DNA from 2 places in the Kitasatospora sp. NPDC059571 genome. Region 1 is predicted to be linked to the other one. Evidence: riboswitches for the same ligand, from Rfam matches in the RefSeq annotation. Region 1 holds a riboswitch; the other holds the start of a gene.
What was found. Region 1 has a riboswitch for S-adenosylmethionine ahead of ACFV0G_RS12340 (amino acid ABC transporter permease). Riboswitches for the same ligand answer to the same signal wherever they lie in the genome.
Positions count from the first base shown of each region.

Region 2: another riboswitch for S-adenosylmethionine. It lies ahead of thrC (threonine synthase); the one in region 1 lies ahead of ACFV0G_RS12340 (amino acid ABC transporter permease).

Region 1 is NZ_JBHWBW010000080.1:48-8,102, reverse strand. Features, by position in the region: gene ACFV0G_RS12355 (NtaA/DmoA family FMN-dependent monooxygenase) at 1-543, opposite strand, end outside; gene ACFV0G_RS12350 (LLM class flavin-dependent oxidoreductase) at 565-1,815, opposite strand; gene ACFV0G_RS12345 (hypothetical protein) at 1,957-2,124, opposite strand; SAM riboswitch class IV at 2,163-2,275, opposite strand; SAM riboswitch class IV at 2,448-2,524, shown strand; partial or broken gene ACFV0G_RS12340 (amino acid ABC transporter permease) at 2,663-3,000, shown strand; gene ACFV0G_RS12335 (LysR family transcriptional regulator) at 3,070-3,984, opposite strand; gene ACFV0G_RS12330 (NADP-dependent oxidoreductase) at 4,083-5,096, shown strand; gene ACFV0G_RS12325 (ATP-binding protein) at 5,517-6,011, opposite strand; partial or broken gene ACFV0G_RS12320 (hypothetical protein) at 6,927-8,055, opposite strand, start outside.
Region 2 is NZ_JBHWBW010000014.1:19,435-27,489, forward strand. Features, by position in the region: gene ACFV0G_RS03815 (ubiquitin-like small modifier protein 1) at 375-653, opposite strand; gene thrC (threonine synthase) at 688-1,965, opposite strand; SAM riboswitch class I at 1,983-2,114, opposite strand; gene ACFV0G_RS03825 (glucosyl-3-phosphoglycerate synthase) at 2,252-3,268, shown strand; gene ACFV0G_RS03830 (trehalose-6-phosphate synthase) at 3,342-4,811, shown strand; gene otsB (trehalose-phosphatase) at 4,795-5,655, opposite strand; gene ACFV0G_RS03840 (DUF3263 domain-containing protein) at 5,722-5,949, opposite strand; gene ACFV0G_RS03845 (cupin domain-containing protein) at 6,048-6,389, shown strand; gene ACFV0G_RS03850 (extracellular solute-binding protein) at 6,416-7,714, opposite strand; gene ACFV0G_RS03855 (DeoR/GlpR family DNA-binding transcription regulator) at 7,870-8,055, opposite strand, start outside.

The DNA.
Region 1 (8,055 bases):
GACGCCGGTCTCCTTGTCCGCCACGATCTCGTCGCCGTGCCAGGAGTCGAACAGCTCCCACGTCGCCGCGAGGAACTGCCGGGCGCGCTCGTAGCGGTCCTCCTGCGCGAGGAACCCGCCGCGGCGGAAGTTCTCGCCGGTGAACGCGTCCCAGGAGGTGACCACGTTCCAGGCCGCCCGGCCCGCCGAGAGGTGGTCCAGCGAGGCGAACTGCCGTGCGACCTCGTAGGGTTCGTTGAAGGTGGAGTTGATGGTCCCGGCGAGGCCGAGCCGCTCGGTGACGGCCGCGAGCGCCGCCAGGACGGTGAAGGTGTCCGGGCGTCCCACCACGTCCAGGTCGTATATCAGGCCGTTCTGCTCGCGCAGCCGGAGCCCTTCGGCGAGGAAGAGGAAGTCGAACTTGGCGCGCTCGGCCGTCCGGGCGAGGTGGACGAAGGAGCTGAAGTCGATCTGGCTGCCTGCGGCCGGATCGCTCCAGACGGTGGTGTTGTTGACGCCGGGGAAGTGCGCGGCGAGGTGGATCTGCTTGACGGGCTTGCTCATCGCTCGTGCGGTCCTTCCGGCTCAGACGGCGGTGCCGGCGGCACCGGTGCCGGTCGCGGCGGGGGTGGCGGGGGCGGCGTAGCGGTTGGCGGGGCGCGGCAGGCCGAGGAGCCCGCGCAGCGTGGAGGCCTCGTAGGCGGTGCGGAAGATCCCGCGGCGCTGGAGTTCTGGGACCAGGCGGCGGGTGATCCGTTCCAGGTCGTGGGGGAGGGCACCGGGGCGGAGCCGGAAGCCGGTGAGTCCGGCCCGCTGCCACTCCTGCAGCAGGTCGCCCAGTTCGGCGGGTGTCCCGGTGAAGACGCGGGCGTCGCCGGCGGGGGCGGCGCCCGCCCTCCGGTCGAGGCGTGCCCTGCGCTCGGCGGCGGCTCCGGGGGCCTCGTCGAGGAAGACCACCAGGTCGCCGAAGAGGTGCACGGTCTCGCCGGCACGGCCCGCGGCGGCCTGGGCCTCGCGGACCTCGGCCACGATCGCGCGGGCGTCGTCGGCGTCGCGCGGGGTGACGAACCCGATGTCCGCCGAGCGGCCCACGAGGCGGTAGGGCTCGCCGCGGTGGGCCAGTGCGGCGACGACGGGCTGGCCCTGCGGCGGGCGCGGGGTGATGGACGGCCCGCGCACGCTGAACCGGCGTCCCTCGAAGTCGATGTAGTGCAGCTTGGCGCGGTCGATGAAGCGTCCGGTGGAGGCGTCGCGGATCTCCGCGTCGTCCTCCCAGCTGTCCCACAGCCGGCGCAGCACCTCGACGTAGTCCTCCGCCTCGCCGAAGAGGTCCCGGAGGACCGCCCGGCCGGCGGGCGTGTCGAGGTCCTCGATCCGCAGGTCGGGCGCCGGGCGGCGGCCGAAGTGCGCGGCCTCGTCCGCCCGTCCGGACACCTTCACCCGGATGCCGGCGCGACCGGTGCTGACGTGATCGAGGGTGGCGACGGCCTTGGACAGGTGGAACGGTTCGGTGTGGGTGACCACGGCGGTCGGGACCAGGCCGATGTGCCGGGTCAGCGGCGCGATCCGGGCCGCGATCAGGACGGCGTCGAGACGGCCGCGCACCTGGTCGGTCCGCTCGTCCGGGTCGAAGGGGTGGGCGGACTGGAGGCCGAGGGAGTCCTCGATGGTCACCAGGTCCAGCAGGCCGCGCTCGGCCTCGGCGACGAGATCCGCCCAGTAGCCGGCGGTGAACAGGGCTTCGGGGCGCGCGTCGGGCTCGCGCCAGGCGGCGGGGTGCCAGCCCGCGCCGTCGAGGGCGACGGCCAGGTGCAGGAGGGCGGAGGATCGGGGCATGGGAGACCGTTTCCTGTCCGGAGGGGGGTGGTCGTTGACGGTGCGGAACGCGGCACGGCACGCCGGACGGAGCCGCCACGGGCCGCGGGCAGCTGCCGGCCGGTGCGGGTCGGTACGGGAGGTCGTCCGCTGCGACGCGGCTCAGGCGGCGTGCAGCGCGGCGGTGCGCGGTACGACGGCGTGCCGGGACACCGGACACAGCGCGGTGGTGACCCGCTGCAGGTCGATGTGGAGACGCGCGCACGTCGTGACGGTGAGGCAGTCGGCCTTGACGGTGACGGCCGCAGGGTGTTGCCGGATGCCTGGCACTGCCGTCACCTCCGTTCCGCTCGGTGCCCACCGGTTCGAGCTCGCGCTTGCGGTGCCGTTCTCGGCTCCGCCGGGTCATCACCTGGGGCACCCCGCCGCGGAGGAGGGTTGCCGGTCAGCAAGCCAGGGCTCGATGCTGACACTCGCGACCTGCTGCACGGTAACCCGGCGACGGCGTCCGGCACAATCCCGTCGGAGGGGCGACGGCCATGGGCGATCGAGGGAGGCGTCGACGATCCCGGTCCGGGTACGGAACCCGGTCTCACGCTCCGGCCGCTCGGCGGCCGCAAAGCCCCTCTGGCTTTGGCGACCTGAGAAGCCGTTGTCGTAGACCGGCAACCCGCCTCCACGGCGGGGTGCCCCGGGTGAGGACCCGACCGGACCACGGTAAGCGCGATGTCCCTCGGGGCGGAACGGCAAGGGTGAGGACGATGCACGCAGCTCCGGGAAGGGCCGCCGGCCGCTGCCGCGGCCGTGCTGCGGCGTGTCCGAACCGGTCGGTCGACCTGCTGTGCGTCAGCCCCGGTACGACTCCCCGCGGTGGGACCGTTTCCGGTACTGGCTCGCCCGGCCGGTCATCGCCGACGGACTGGCCGTCACCCTGGAGGTCACCGCCCACAGCGCCGCGCTCGGGATCGCGGGCGGCGTCGTCCTCGCACTGGCCAGGTTCTCCCGCAGCCCGGTGCTGCGTGCCGTCAGCTCGTTGTGGTGCTGTTCTTCCTCTGCAACTTCAGTGCGCTGCAGGGCACGTTGAGCCTCGGTGTGCCGCTTGGGCCGGCGTTCTGGCACTTCGGCGAGTCGAAGCCGGCCACCGACACGGTGATCGCCGTCGTGGGCCCGAGCCTCAACGAGGCCGCCTGCACCGCCGGGGTGGTCTGCACGGACGAGCTGCTGCTGCACCCCGACCCGCATCCCGACCGGGAGGGCCGGCGCGGCGAACCGGTCTCACCGGCGGGCCGCCCTGAGTTCGCGGATCAGGGCGCGGACGAGGACGCCGGAGGCCAGCTCCGGGGTGGCGAGGTAGCCCACGGAGCGGGTCGGCCGTTCGGGGCCGAGGTCGGTGATCCCGATGCCATCCGGTGCCCCGGTCAGCGAGAGGGCGGGCACGATCGCGAAGCCGAGGCCCCTGGCGACCAGCGAGAGCACCGCGCCGTCGTCCTCGGCCAGGACGGTCGCCTGCGGGATCCAGTCCTGCCCGGCCCACCACCGACGCGTGTACGAGCCGCAGTTCTCGTGCCAGTCCACCAAGGGCAGGGACCGCGGGTCGGGGTGACCGGCCGGGTGCACCAGCTGGTACGGCTCCTCGAGGAGCACGCCGCCGATGAGCCCCGCGGGAGGGGAGGCGGCGTCGATCGTCGCGATGCCCACGTCCGCGTGCCCCTCGGCGACCTCGCCGGCGGCGCCCGCGCCCAGTTCGCGGACGATGCGCACCTCCGGTTCGACCCCGGGGTGGCGGGCGGTGAGGCGCTCCAGGGCGGGCGGCAACAGGTGGAGCGCGGCGCTGCGGAAGGCGGCGATGCGCAGCCGTCCGGTGACCGTGCCCCGTTCGGCGCTGCGGGCCTCGGTGGCCAGGGTCTCCAGGAGCCGCAGGACCCGGCGGGCGTGGGCGGCAGCGGCGGCACCGGCCGGGGTGGGTGTCGCGCCCTTGCGGCCCCGCTCGAACAGGACCGCACCGACCTTGCGTTCCGTCCCGCGGATGGAGTGCGAGACCGCGGACTGGGTCAGTCCGAGGGCCCTGGCGGCCGCCGAGAACCCGCGCTCGCGGTCGACGGCCACGAGGATGCGGAGCTCGTGGGGGGCGAGGTCGGTGGCGGCAGCCGCGAGGGCAGCCGCAGGGGAGGCGGGAACTGCGGCTGCCACGGGGCCCACCCGCTTCCATGAGGGCCCTTCATGGATCGGGCCGTTCCATGAGCGCAACCGTCTCCCCGGGCCGCGCATTCCTCCGTACGTTCACCTTCATGACCGAGACCGCGCTGACCGTGCACCAGACCGCCCGCCCCCACGGCTTCCCCACCCCCGACCACTTCGCCTTCGTCGAGTCCGCCGTACCGGTGCCCGGCCGGGGGACGGCGCTGGTGGAGAACCTGTACTGGTCGGTGGACCCCTACCACCGCGAGATGATGGACGGGGACTTCGCGCTGGACGCACCCCTGGAGGGCCGCACCATCGGCCGGGTCGTGGACTCCCGCGACCCGGCGCTGCGCGAGGGCGCGATCGTCCTCCACCGGCTGGGCTGGCGCACCCACGCCGTCGTCGCCCCCGGACAGGCGCGTGCCGTCCCCCACTTCGACGGGGTACCGCTCTCCGCGCACTTGAGCATCCTCGGCGGCACCGGCCTGACCGCCTACGTCGGGCTCACCCGGATCGCCGAACTCCGCGAGGGGCAGGACGTGTTCGTCTCGGCGGCGGCCGGCGGCGTGGGCACGGCCACCGGGCGGCTCGCCCGGCTGATGGGTGCGGGACGGCTGGTCGGCAGTACGGGCAGGACGGCGAAGGCCGCCCACCTGATGGAACACGTCGGCTACGACGAGGTCTTCGACTACCACGCGGGTCCGGTGGCCGAACTCCTCGCCGCGGCGGCGCCCGACGGGATCGACCTCTTCGTGGACAACGTCGGCGGCGAGCACCTGGAAGCGGCGATCTCCTCGCTGCGCGCGTACGGACGGATCGTGCGGATCGGCACGATCGCCCAGTACAACAGCACCGGCACGCCCCACGCCCTGCGCAACCTTCCCGACATCGTCGAGAAGAGCCTGCGCATGGAGGGCTTCCTGGTCCGCAACCACACCGGGGTCCAGCAGGAGCTGTACGAGTTCGTCGTGCCGCACCTGCAGAGCGGACGCCTCACGCTCGACGAGACCGTGGTCGACGGCTTCGACGCCATCGTGGACGCGTTCCTGGGGATGCTGAGGGGCGAGAACCTGGGCAAGATCGTCGTGCGGGCGACCGGGGTGACCGGGGCGGACGGCTGAACGGACCGTCCCGCCCGCCCCGGCCCCGGTCTCCGCGTCCGCGGGTCGCAGCGGTGGACCACGGTGTGGCGCCGCGGACGTGCGGCCGCCCGGGTGGATGCCGATCCCCGCGTCGGGTCCCGTCCGGTACCGGCTGTCGGACCTCGTCCACGGGCCGACGGAAGCGGGATGCCGGTCGGCCGGACCGGGACCCGGCGCGGGGTTCGAAGCCCCCGGGGGCGCGACGACGGCGCTGGCACCGCGCCCCGTCCGGAGGCCCTCGCCCGCCCTGGACCCGCAGGGCCGTTTCCCTGCCGATCCCGTGGGCGGGCCACCGACCCGGGCCCGGCACGCGCCGGTGCCCGGTCCGGTGAGCACATGTTCCGTCGTGGTCGGACGACCCCTGCCGCCCGAACGGGTGCGGAGGGCCGGGCGTTCGGTTCAGGCGCGCCGCAGCGCGAACCAGACGGTCTTCCCGCGCCGCGTCGTGCGGGTGCCCCACGCGGAGGCGAGGGCTTCGAGCAGGAGCAGCCCGCGGCCGTTCTCGGCGTCGGGGCCGGGGTCCCGCACGAAGCGGACGGACGGGAGGCCGCTGCCGGGGTCCTCGACGTTGACGGTGAGCGAGTCGCGGCTCTGGCAGAGGGTCGCGCGGATCCGTCCGGGTGTGCCGGACGGTCCCGTCGCGGCGTGCCGGACGGCGTTGGTGAAGATCTCGCTGAGCAGCAGCTTCACGGTGTCGACGAGGTCACCGGACCCCCAGGCGCAGAGGAGGTCGGCCGCAGCGTTGCGGAGGTCGCGGGCGGACTCTCCGGCGGGTGCGACGCGGATCCGGGCGTAGAACTCGAGTTCGCCGGTCTCGCGGCACGCGCACCGGTGGGACCGGGGGAGCAGCGGGCGCCGGGCCCCCTCCGGGTGGTCGGACCTGAGGACGAGCACGCGCTCGGACCTCGCCCGTCCGGCGGGGTTCGTCGTACATCGGACTTCCATGGTCTTCCCCCAGGGTCGGGGTACGGCCTCGCGGCCGGCGGATGGCGGGACCACGGGCCGGCGGCGGTCGTCGCCTCCCGGGGCGGGAGGGTCCTCGGCCGCGCGGGCCGAGTGCCGCGGAGGGCTGCCGGCGGTCGTGGGGCGGCCGTGCGGGCGGTCCGTGGCGCCCCGGCATCCGGGGCTGCGGAATGCCGGGGCGGGGGTCGGGCCCCGTCCGGGCGTGAGGTGTCGCTTCGAACGTGCTCCGGTGCGGTGGGCGGCGATCGGCGGCGCACTGGCGGGGCCGCGGCGCTGCGAGGCGCCCGGGTCCGTGGGGCCTTCGCCGGACGCACGGCCCGAGGAGGTGGCGCGGCGTCCGCTCCCGCGGGGATCGAGCCCGCGGTCCGGTCGGCCACCGGCGGGGACGGTCGTCTGTGGCGACCCGTTCCTGCCGTACCGGGGACCATACACCTCGGTCTACGCGCGTTGCAAGGGTGCTCCCGGGGCGCCGCCGTCGGCGTTCGGGGGGTGGTGAGCAGGCGTGCGGGACCGCCGACGGCGCCGGTCGGGGCGGGCCGCCCCACCGGTCGGTGCGGCGCGGGGCCGGCGTTGAGTCACGGCGCCACGTCCAGTGACACCACGCTGCACTCGTTCGTTGCGCCGAAGCCCGACGGCGGTTCGAAGGAGCGCGAACTCGGCGACTTCCGTCAGCAACTCGACGATCAAGGGCAGCGTGCTGTCCTCGAACGGCACGCTGCTCGCCCTCTGCGGCTCGACCATCAACGGCGGCTCGGTGGACGTCTCCCGTGCCGGCAGCTTCGTGATCGTCGGCGACCCGGGTGACGACGGCTGCGCCGGCAAGCAGTCCACGGTTCGGTGCTGCTGTCAGGGGGGGGCGCGCGGGGGGGGGGTGCGGGCCGCGAGCTGGCCGGCCCGGCCCCCGAGGCCGCCCCAGCGGTCGGGGTGTTCCAGGGAGGCAACCCGGCCGAGGCCCCAGACCTGGGCCTGCTCGGGCGCGGTGGGACGGTCGCCGGGCCCGGTGGCGACGGCGCCCGCGGTGGCGCACCAGAGCGGCGCGCCGACCCCCGCGTCGCCGAGGGCCTGTAGCAGCAGGAGGGTGGCGGCGAGGCCGGCGGGCAGCGCCGGGTGGGCGGGGTGCGGCGCCGGGTCGAGGGCGAGCATCGAGAGCACGCCGGCCGGTGTACCGGCCTCGGCCGCCTCCCGCAGCCGGGCGGCCAGCGCTGCACGGTCGTCGTCGCCGGCGGCCCAGGTGACCACCCGGACGTCGGCGCCCTCGCGGGTGAGCGCGGCGGACACCTCGGCGGTGCGATCGGCCGGGCCGACCCCGCCCGGGACCACGAGCAGCCAGCTCCCGGACACCGGGACGGCAGGCTCGGTGGCGGGGCGCCAGACGGCCCGGTAGCGCCAGCCGTCCGCGGTGGACTGCTCGCGGCAGCGGCGGCGCCAGGCGGCGATCGCCGGAAGGGCCGTACCGAGCGGCTGGTCGGCGTCGAGCTCCAGTTCGCCGGTGAGCGCGGCCAGGTCCTCGCACTCGACGACCTCCCAGAATCGGGCGTCCACCGCATCCGGCTCCCCGGCCGCCCCGGTCGCGCCGGCAGCGGCGGGCGCGGGCCAGTAGCGCTCCCGCTGGAAGGCGTAGGTCGGCAGGTCCGTGCGGCGGGCCCCGGTGCCGGCGAAGTACGCCGGCCAGTCGACGGCCGCGCCGCGCGCCTGCGCGGTGGCCAGGGCGGTGGTCAGCGTCCGGGCCTCCGGCCGGCCGTGGCTCAGCACCGGGGCGAAGGCGGCGGACCCGGTGGCGCAGTCCTGGCCGAGGGCGCTGAGGACGCCGTCGGGGCCGAGCTCCAGGTAGGTGGTGACGCCCTGGCCGGCCAGGGTCCGGACGGCGTCGGCGAAGCGGACGGCCTCGCGGACGTGCCGCACCCAGTACTCGGGGTCGCGGACCTCTTCGGCGGAGAGCGTGTCGCCGGTGACGGTGGAGACGATCGGGATCCGC
Region 2 (8,055 bases), on a different contig from region 1:
GCATTCCCGGCCAGACATAACGGGCAGAAAACGACATAGCGCCGCGTAAATTCTGACGCTCTCCTGACAGGTCCGGGGCCGGCCCGCCGGGCCGCCGTCTCAGCCGGCGGACGGCCGCGGCACTGCCGCCGGGGCCTTGCGTGTGCGATCGACGCGGCGCGGGAGAAACGGGGAAACCGGATCACGGTGGGGCGTATCACGGCTGATCAGGGCGGCGGTACGGTGCGGGGACGCCGTCACCCGGCACTCTACTCCCCTTCGGGACGGTGCAATTCCACCGGCGCTCGAGCGGAACGCCGAGAGCCGCCGGCAGTTCCGGAAATGCGAATTCCGGTCCTGACGGCGGCTCGGGCGGATGCCGGTGCGGGTGCGGCTCAGCAGCCGCCGGCCACCGCCGGGATGATCGACACGGTGGCGCCGTCCTTGATCTCCGTCTCCAGGCCCTCGGCGAAGCGCACGTCGTCGTCGTTGACGTAGACGTTCACGAAGCGGCGCAGCTTGCCGGCGTCGTCCAGGATGCGCGCGGAGATACCGGTGTGGTTCTGCTCCAGGTCCGCGATGACGGCGGCCAGGGTGGCGCCCTCGGCGCTGACCTCGGCCGAGCCGCCGGTGTAGGTGCGCAGGATGGTCGGGATGCGGACGTTGGCGCTCATGTGGGTCTCCTTGGCGGAAAGGGGTGAGGGCTGCTCAGGCGAGGCCGGCGGCGCGGAAGGACTCCAGCGTCGGTCGGATGGTGGCGGTCAGTCCGGCGTCGGCCACCGCGTCGAGGGTCTTCAGGCCGTCGCCGGTGTTGATCGCGACGGTCTCCTTCGACGGGTCCAGCTGTCCGGTCTCGACGAGCTTCTTCAGCACGCCGATCGTCACGCCGCCGGCGGTCTCCGCGAAGATGCCCTCGGTGCGCGCCAGCAGCTTGATGGCGGCCACCACCTCGGCGTCGGTGACGTCCTCGACGGCACCGCCGGTGCGGCGGGCGATGTCCAGCACGTACGGGCCGTCGGCCGGGTTGCCGATCGCCAGCGACTTGGCGATGGTGTCCGGCTTGACCGGCCGGATCACGTCGTGGCCGGCCTTGAAGGCCGCGGAGACCGGCGAGCAGCCCTCGGCCTGGGCGCCGAAGATGCGGTACGGGCGGTCCTCGACCAGGCCCAGCTTGATCAGCTCCTGCAGCCCCTTGTCGATCTTGGTGAGCTGGGAGCCCGAGGCGATCGGGATGACGATCTGCTCCGGCAGGCGCCAGCCGAGCTGCTCGCAGATCTCGTACGCCAGCGTCTTGGAGCCCTCGCCGTAGTACGGGCGGAGGTTGACGTTGACGAAGCCCCAGCCCTCGCCGGCCGGGTCGCCGATCAGTTCGGAGCAGAAGCGGTTGACGTCGTCGTAGTTGCCGTCGATGCCGACCAGCGCGCCGCCGTAGACCCCGGCCATGACGATCTTGCCCTGCTCCAGGTCGTGCGGGATGAACACGCAGGAGTTGAAGCCGGCCCGGGCGGCGGCCGCGCCGACCGCGCCGGCCAGGTTGCCGGTGGAGGAGCAGGAGAGGGTGGTGAAGTCGAAGGCGCGGGCGGCCTCGATGGCGCAGGCCACGACCCGGTCCTTGAAGGAGTGGGTCGGGTTGCCGGAGTCGTCCTTGACGTGCAGCTGGGCGGTGAAGCCGAGCTCGCGGCCGAGGTTGTCGGCCTTGACCAGCGGGGTCCAGCCGGGGTTCAGGTTGGGCTTCGACGCGACGTCCGCCGGGACGGGCAGCAACGGGGCGTAGCGCCAGATGCTGGCCGGGCCGGCCTCGATCCGCTTGCGCAGTTCCTCGGCCTCGTAGCCGGCGTAGTCGTAGGCGATCTCCAGCGGGCCGAAGCACTCCAGGCAGGCGAAGCTGGGGCCGAGCGGGAAGCGGGTGCCGCACTCCCGACAGGACAGGGCGGCGGCGGGGCCGAGGTCGACGGTGTCGGCGGGTGCAGGGGTAGCGGTAGCCATGGTGGCGGAGGCCTCTCTCCTCATCTTCCCCGTGGTGCGGTCGCGCCACGGGCCGGAATTGGCACCTGTCCCGCCGGGGCCTGCAAGCGCCGCGCGAGAAGGTTGCCGGGACGTCGACGGGCCGTTCCCTCAGTCCCTCTGGATGAGCTCTGTGAAGTTGTGGGTCCTGCTCTGCGGCGACCCCGGCGTGCGATGGTCGGGCCGCAGTACGAAGACTGTATCCGAAGGCCCGAGCCGTGAGGCCCCTTGTCCGATCCGCGAGATGGAAGTTACGAGGAGCGAGACCGTGACCGACCAGCCCCGTCCCGACGTCCTCCCGGAGGTGGCGTCCTGGCTGCGCCGCCGCTCCTGGACGGCGGCCGACCGCCCGGTCGAGCGGCTGCTCGCCGCGAAGCGGGCGGCCGGCCCGGACGGCACGGTGAGCGTGGTGCTGCCGGCGCTGGACGAGGAGCCGACCGTCGGCGAGATCGTGGCCGCCGTCCGCACGGAGCTGATGGAGCGTCTGCCGCTGGTCGACGAGCTGGTGGTGGTCGACTCCGGCTCGGTGGACCGCACCGCCGAACGGGCCCGTGCGGCCGGCGCCCGGGTGGTGCACCGGGACGATCTGCTGCCGCGGGTGCCGGCCGCGCCGGGCAAGGGCGAGGTGCTGTGGCGGTCGCTGCTGGCGACCTCCGGCGCGATCGTCTGCTTCGTCGACGCGGACCTGCGGGAGTTCGACCCGGCGCTGGTGGCCGGCATCGTCGGCCCGCTGCTCACCGACCCGGGGATCCAGCTGGTCAAGGCGATGTACGACCGCCCGCTGGAGACCGAGGGCGCGGTGGTGCCGGCCGGCGGCGGCCGGGTCACCGAACTGGTCGCCCGGCCGCTGCTCAACCTGCACTGGCCGCAGCTGGCCGGCTTCGTCCAGCCGCTCGGCGGCGAGTACGCGGCCCGGCGCTCGCTGCTGGAGCGGCTGCCGTTCCCGACCGGCTACGGGGTGGAGCTCGGCCTGCTGGTGGACGCCCTGGAGGAGGTCGGCCTGGACGCGCTGGCCCAGGTGGACGTGGGGGTGCGCCACCACAGGCACCAGGACGGCCAGGCACTCGGCCGGATGGCGGCGACCATCTACCGCACCGCCCTGGAGCGCCTGGACCGCAGCCACCGGCTGAAGGCCTCCGCGGACCTGGTGCGGCCGATGCTCACCCAGTTCGACCGGGACCCGGAGGGCCTCGGCTTCACCGGGCACACCCACCCGGTCACCGCGCTGGAGCGGCCGCCGATGCGCACCGTCCCGGAGTACCTGGAGCACCGGGCGTTTCCCTGAAGTTCACGGGCCGCCGGCCCGCGGTCCGCCGCCGGATGGTTTGCGCCCCCGGCCGCGCGGCAAGCTAGGGAATATGGCCGATCTCGCGTTCGAACCCCCGAAGCCGTCCGGTGCCGCCCCGATCCTGGTGGCCTCGAATCGCGGCCCGGTGTCCTTCAGCAGCGAGGACGACGGCACGCTGACCCTGCGCAGAGGCGGCGGCGGACTGGTCTCCGGGCTGTCCGCGATCGACGACCCCTCCGCGGTCTGGGTGTGCGCCGCCCTCGGCGACGCGGACCGGCAGGCCGCCCGGCAGGCCCCGGACGGCCGGCTCGACCTCGCCGGGTACGACGTGGGCGGACAGGCCGTCCGGATGCTGGACATCGAGCCCGGCACCTTCGCCCGCGCCTACAACGGCATCGCCAACTCCACCCTGTGGTTCGTCCACCACCTGCTGTACGACACGCCGGTCTCCCCGGTCTTCGACGACCGCTTCCGCCGCGAGTGGGAGTCGTACACGGCGTACAACACGGCCTTCGCCGAGGCGCTCGCCGCCGAGGCCGCGCCGGGGGCGGCCGTGCTGGTGCAGGACTACCACCTCTCGCTGGCCCCGGCGCAGCTCCGCGAGCTCCGGCCCGACCTGCGGATCGGGCACTTCTCGCACACCCCGTGGGCCCCGCCGGAGTACTACCGGATGCTGCCGGACGACGTCGCCGCCGCCGTGCTGACCGGCATCCTCGGCGCGGACCGGGCCGGGTTCCTCACCGAGCGCTGGGCGCTGGCCTTCGCCGACTGCTGCGCCGCCGTACTGGGCGCCGAGGTCGACCGCGCCGCGATGACCGTCACGTACGCGGGCCGCACCACCCGGCTCGGGGTGCACGGCCTCGGCGCCGACGCGGACTTCCTGCGGGAGCGCTCGCGCCGGCCGGACGTCGACGCCCGGCTGGCCTCGCTGCGCGAGGCGGTGGGCGACCGGCGGACGATCGTCCGGGTCGACCGCACCGAGCTGAGCAAGAACATCGTCCGCGGCCTGCTCGCCTACCGGCACCTGCTGCGCACGCGCCCCGAGTGGCTGGACCGGGTGGTGCACATCGCCTTCGCCTACCCGTCACGGCACGACCTGCCCGAGTACCGGGAGTACACGGCGGCCGTGCAGCGGATCGCGACCGAGATCGTCGACGAGTTCGCCACGCCCTCCTGGCAGCCGCTGATCCTGCACGTCAACGACGACTTCCCGCGGTCGCTGGCGGCCTACCGGCTCGCCGACGTCGCCCTGGTCAACCCGATCCGGGACGGGATGAACCTGGTCGCCAAGGAGGTCCCGGTGGTCTCCGACAACGGCTGCGCGCTCGTTCTGTCCCGCGAGGCCGGGGCGCACGCGGAGCTCGCCGACGACGCCGTCACGGTCAACCCGTACGACGTGGTGGAGACCGCCGAGGCGCTGCACCGGGCGCTGACGATGCCCGACGGCGAGCGCGCCGACCGCACCAAGCGGCTCGCCGCGGCCGCCACCGCGCTCCCGCCCCAGCAGTGGTTCCTGGACCAGCTCAACGCCCTGGGCTGAGCTCCCCGGCGATCGCCGCCAGCAGTGCCACCACGCCGGCCGGGCCCGGGACGACGAGGTCCGCCCGGTCGGCGAGGTCGCGCACGGGCTCCTCGCCGGTGGTCGGCCCGCTGCACACCAGCAGCCCGGGCAGGCCGTCCGCCCGGCGCTCGTCGACCGCCGCGTAGGCCGGCAGGTCGCCCAGGTCGTCGCCGGCGTAGAGCACGGTGCGGGCGGGCCGCTCGGCCAGGAAGGCGGTCAGCGCGGCGCCCTTGTCCACCCCGGGCGGGCGCAGCTCCAGCACGAACCGGCCGGGCTCCACGACCAGGCCGTGCGCGGCCGCGAGCGCGGCCAGCGGCTCCCGCAGCCGGTCCATGGCCTGCTGCGGTTCGGCCGTCCGGCGGGTGTGCACGGCGAGCGCCCGGCCCTTGTCCTCCGTCCAGGTGCCCTCGGGCGCGCCCTCGTCCGCCAGGACGGCGGGCAGCGCCGCCCGCACCGCGGCGACCCCGGGCGGCGGCTCGGGCGCGGACAGTTCGCCCGTCCGGGCCTCCCAGCGCTCGGCGCCGTACTGCCCGAGCACCGTGAGGTGCTCCAGCCCCGGCACGTCGCGAAAGCCCCCGTACTCGACCGCGAGGTGGGCCGGGCGGCCGGTCACCACGACCACGGCGGCCAGGTGCGGCGCCAGCGCGGAGAGGGCGGCGGCGGCCTCCGGGTGGGCGCGGGCACTGTCCGGGTCGGCGACGATCGGCGCCAGCGTGCCGTCGAAGTCCAGTGCGACCACCCCCTCGGCGGGGGCGGCCAGCAGTGCCGCCAGGCCGTCCCGCCCGGCGGCGGTGTGCGGTCGGAAGTCCTCGGTGATCCCCATGTCCTGGACGCTACCCAGCCCGGGCGGGCGGATACCCGGACGCCGGGCCCCGTCCGGCCCCGGGACCTACCGCTCGGCCCGGCGCCGCTCGCGGATCCGGCGCAGCCGGTTGACCAGGACGGGTTCGGCGGCGAGGGCCTCCGGCCGGTCCAGCAGCGCGTTCAGCAGCTGGTAGTACCGGGTGGCGGAGACGTCGAGCTCCTCGCGGATGGCCCGCTCCTTGGCGCCGGCCGTCCGCCAGGGCCGGGCCTCCAGGGCGAGCACCGCGCGTTCGCGCTCGGTCAGGTCGGCCATGGCCGCGTCCACCTCCTCTTACGGGGTGTCATTCTGCCCGGCCGGTGCGACACACTCTGCCGTCGCGGCCCGGGTCGGCTCCCGGTTAGCGTCGCTCCATGACCTTCGTGCTGCACGTCCCCGACGCCGAGCTGGAGCCCGAGCCGCTCGATCCCGCGCAGATCGTCTCCGGTACGCCGGAGGTGACCGGCCGGGTGCTCTGGAGCTCCCCGGACGGCCGCGAGCTGCGCGGCCTCTGGCAGATCACGCCGGGCGTGGTGACCGACACCGAGGCGGACGAGCTGTTCGTGGTGCTGAGCGGCCGGGCCACCATCGAGGTGGCGGGCGGCCCGACCCTGGAGGTGGGGCCGGGCGACGCCGCGGTCCTGCGGGCGGGCGACCGGACCACCTGGACGGTGCACGAGACCCTCCGCAAGGCGTACGCGCTGACCGTGTCCTGACCCGGCGGGCCCGGGCCCCGGGGGGCCTACCCCTTGCGGGCCCGGGCGGCCTCGGTGGAGGCGGCGGTCTGGAGGGCGGCGAGCGCCTGGTCGCCGTCGTCCTTGACGGCGTTGCCGATCTGCTTCTTGACCATGCCGCTGACCTTGTCCCAGGACGGGTCGCCGTACGGGTAGAAGTTGGCGGTCGGCAGCGCGTTGAGGAACTCCGCCAGGTCCGCGTGCCGCCCGTTGGAGGTCATCTCCTGGCGGGTGTCCTGGGTGACCGGCAGCAGGTTGTACTGCTCGTCGAACTTGAGCTGGTTCTCCTGCTCGTACAGGAAGTTGAGGAACTTCTTGATCTCGGCGCGGTGGCCGTTGGCCTTGAACGCCATGATCCAGTCGGCGACGCCGAAGGTGGCGTCCTTGACCGAGGCGTCGCGGCGCGGGATGGCCGTGGTGCCGTAGTCGATCTTGGCCGCGACGGCCTTGGCGACCAGGCCCGGGTGGCCGTTGAGCATCGCCACCTTGCCGGCCGCGAAGTCGTTGAACGCGGTCTTGCGGTCGGTGGCGGCCGGGTCGGCGTAGGTGAGGTGGCGCTGCACGAGGTTGGTGCGCAGCCAGGCGAAGGTGGCCCGGTTCTGCGGGGTGTCGATGGTGTAGTTGCCCGCGTTGTCGGCGAGGGCGCCGCCGCCGCCCATGGCCCAGATCATCGACTCGGCCTGGGACTCCTCCGGGCCGAGCGGCAGCGCGTACGGGATGACCCCGGGCACCTTGGACTTGATCAGCTCGGCGTCGCGCCGCAGTTCGTCCCAGGTGGCGGGGGGTGCGGTGATGCCGGCCTTGGCGAAGACGGTCTTGTTGTAGAAGAAGACCCGGGTGGAGGCGACGAACGGGATGCCGTACTGGCTGCCGAGCACCTGTCCGGCCCGGGAGAACGCGTCGATCATGTTCGCCTGGGCGTCGATGGAGAGCACGTCGGTGGCGGGGTAGAGCCGGCCCGCGGCGACCTGGTCGGCGAAGCCGCCGGTCTGCACGAGGTCGGGGGTGTGTCCGGACTTCAGCAGGTCGGCGACGTGGTGGTCGATGTCGCTCCAGCTCTGCAGGTCGACGCTGACCTTGATGTCCGGGTTGGCGGCCTGGAAGCGCTGCACCACGTCGTCCCAGAAGTGCGAGGTGCTGTTGGCCTCGGTGTCGCCGTAGTCGGCGGCGACCAGCGTGAGGGTCACCGTCCCGCTGAGGCCGTCGACGACGCCGCAGCCGCTGAGCAGCAGGACGGCGGCGGTCGCGGCCGACAGGCCGGCGCGACAGGAGGTGCGCAGCGGGCGCTTGCGGGCAGGAGTGTTCAACGCGGTACCGCCTTCGGGAGGGTGAGCGGCGGCCACCCTCCCAAGCTCCCGCACCGGTGGTCCAGACCTCTTTGGCCGGTAGTTATCGAAGTGGCGGATGACGTTGCATCAGGTGCAACCGGAACCGGGCGAATCCGGACTGTTCGGCCACCCGTTCAGACCGTGATCACCTGAAGTCCGGCCTCCGTGAAGGCCCGCGCCACGTCCGGGTCGGCCCCGGAGTCGGTGACCAGGGTGTCGATCGCCTCCGCGCCGCAGATCCGGGCGAACGCCCGCTGGCCGAGCTTGGAGGAGTCGGCGGCGACCACCACGCGGCGGGCCCGGTCGGCGAGCAGCCGGTT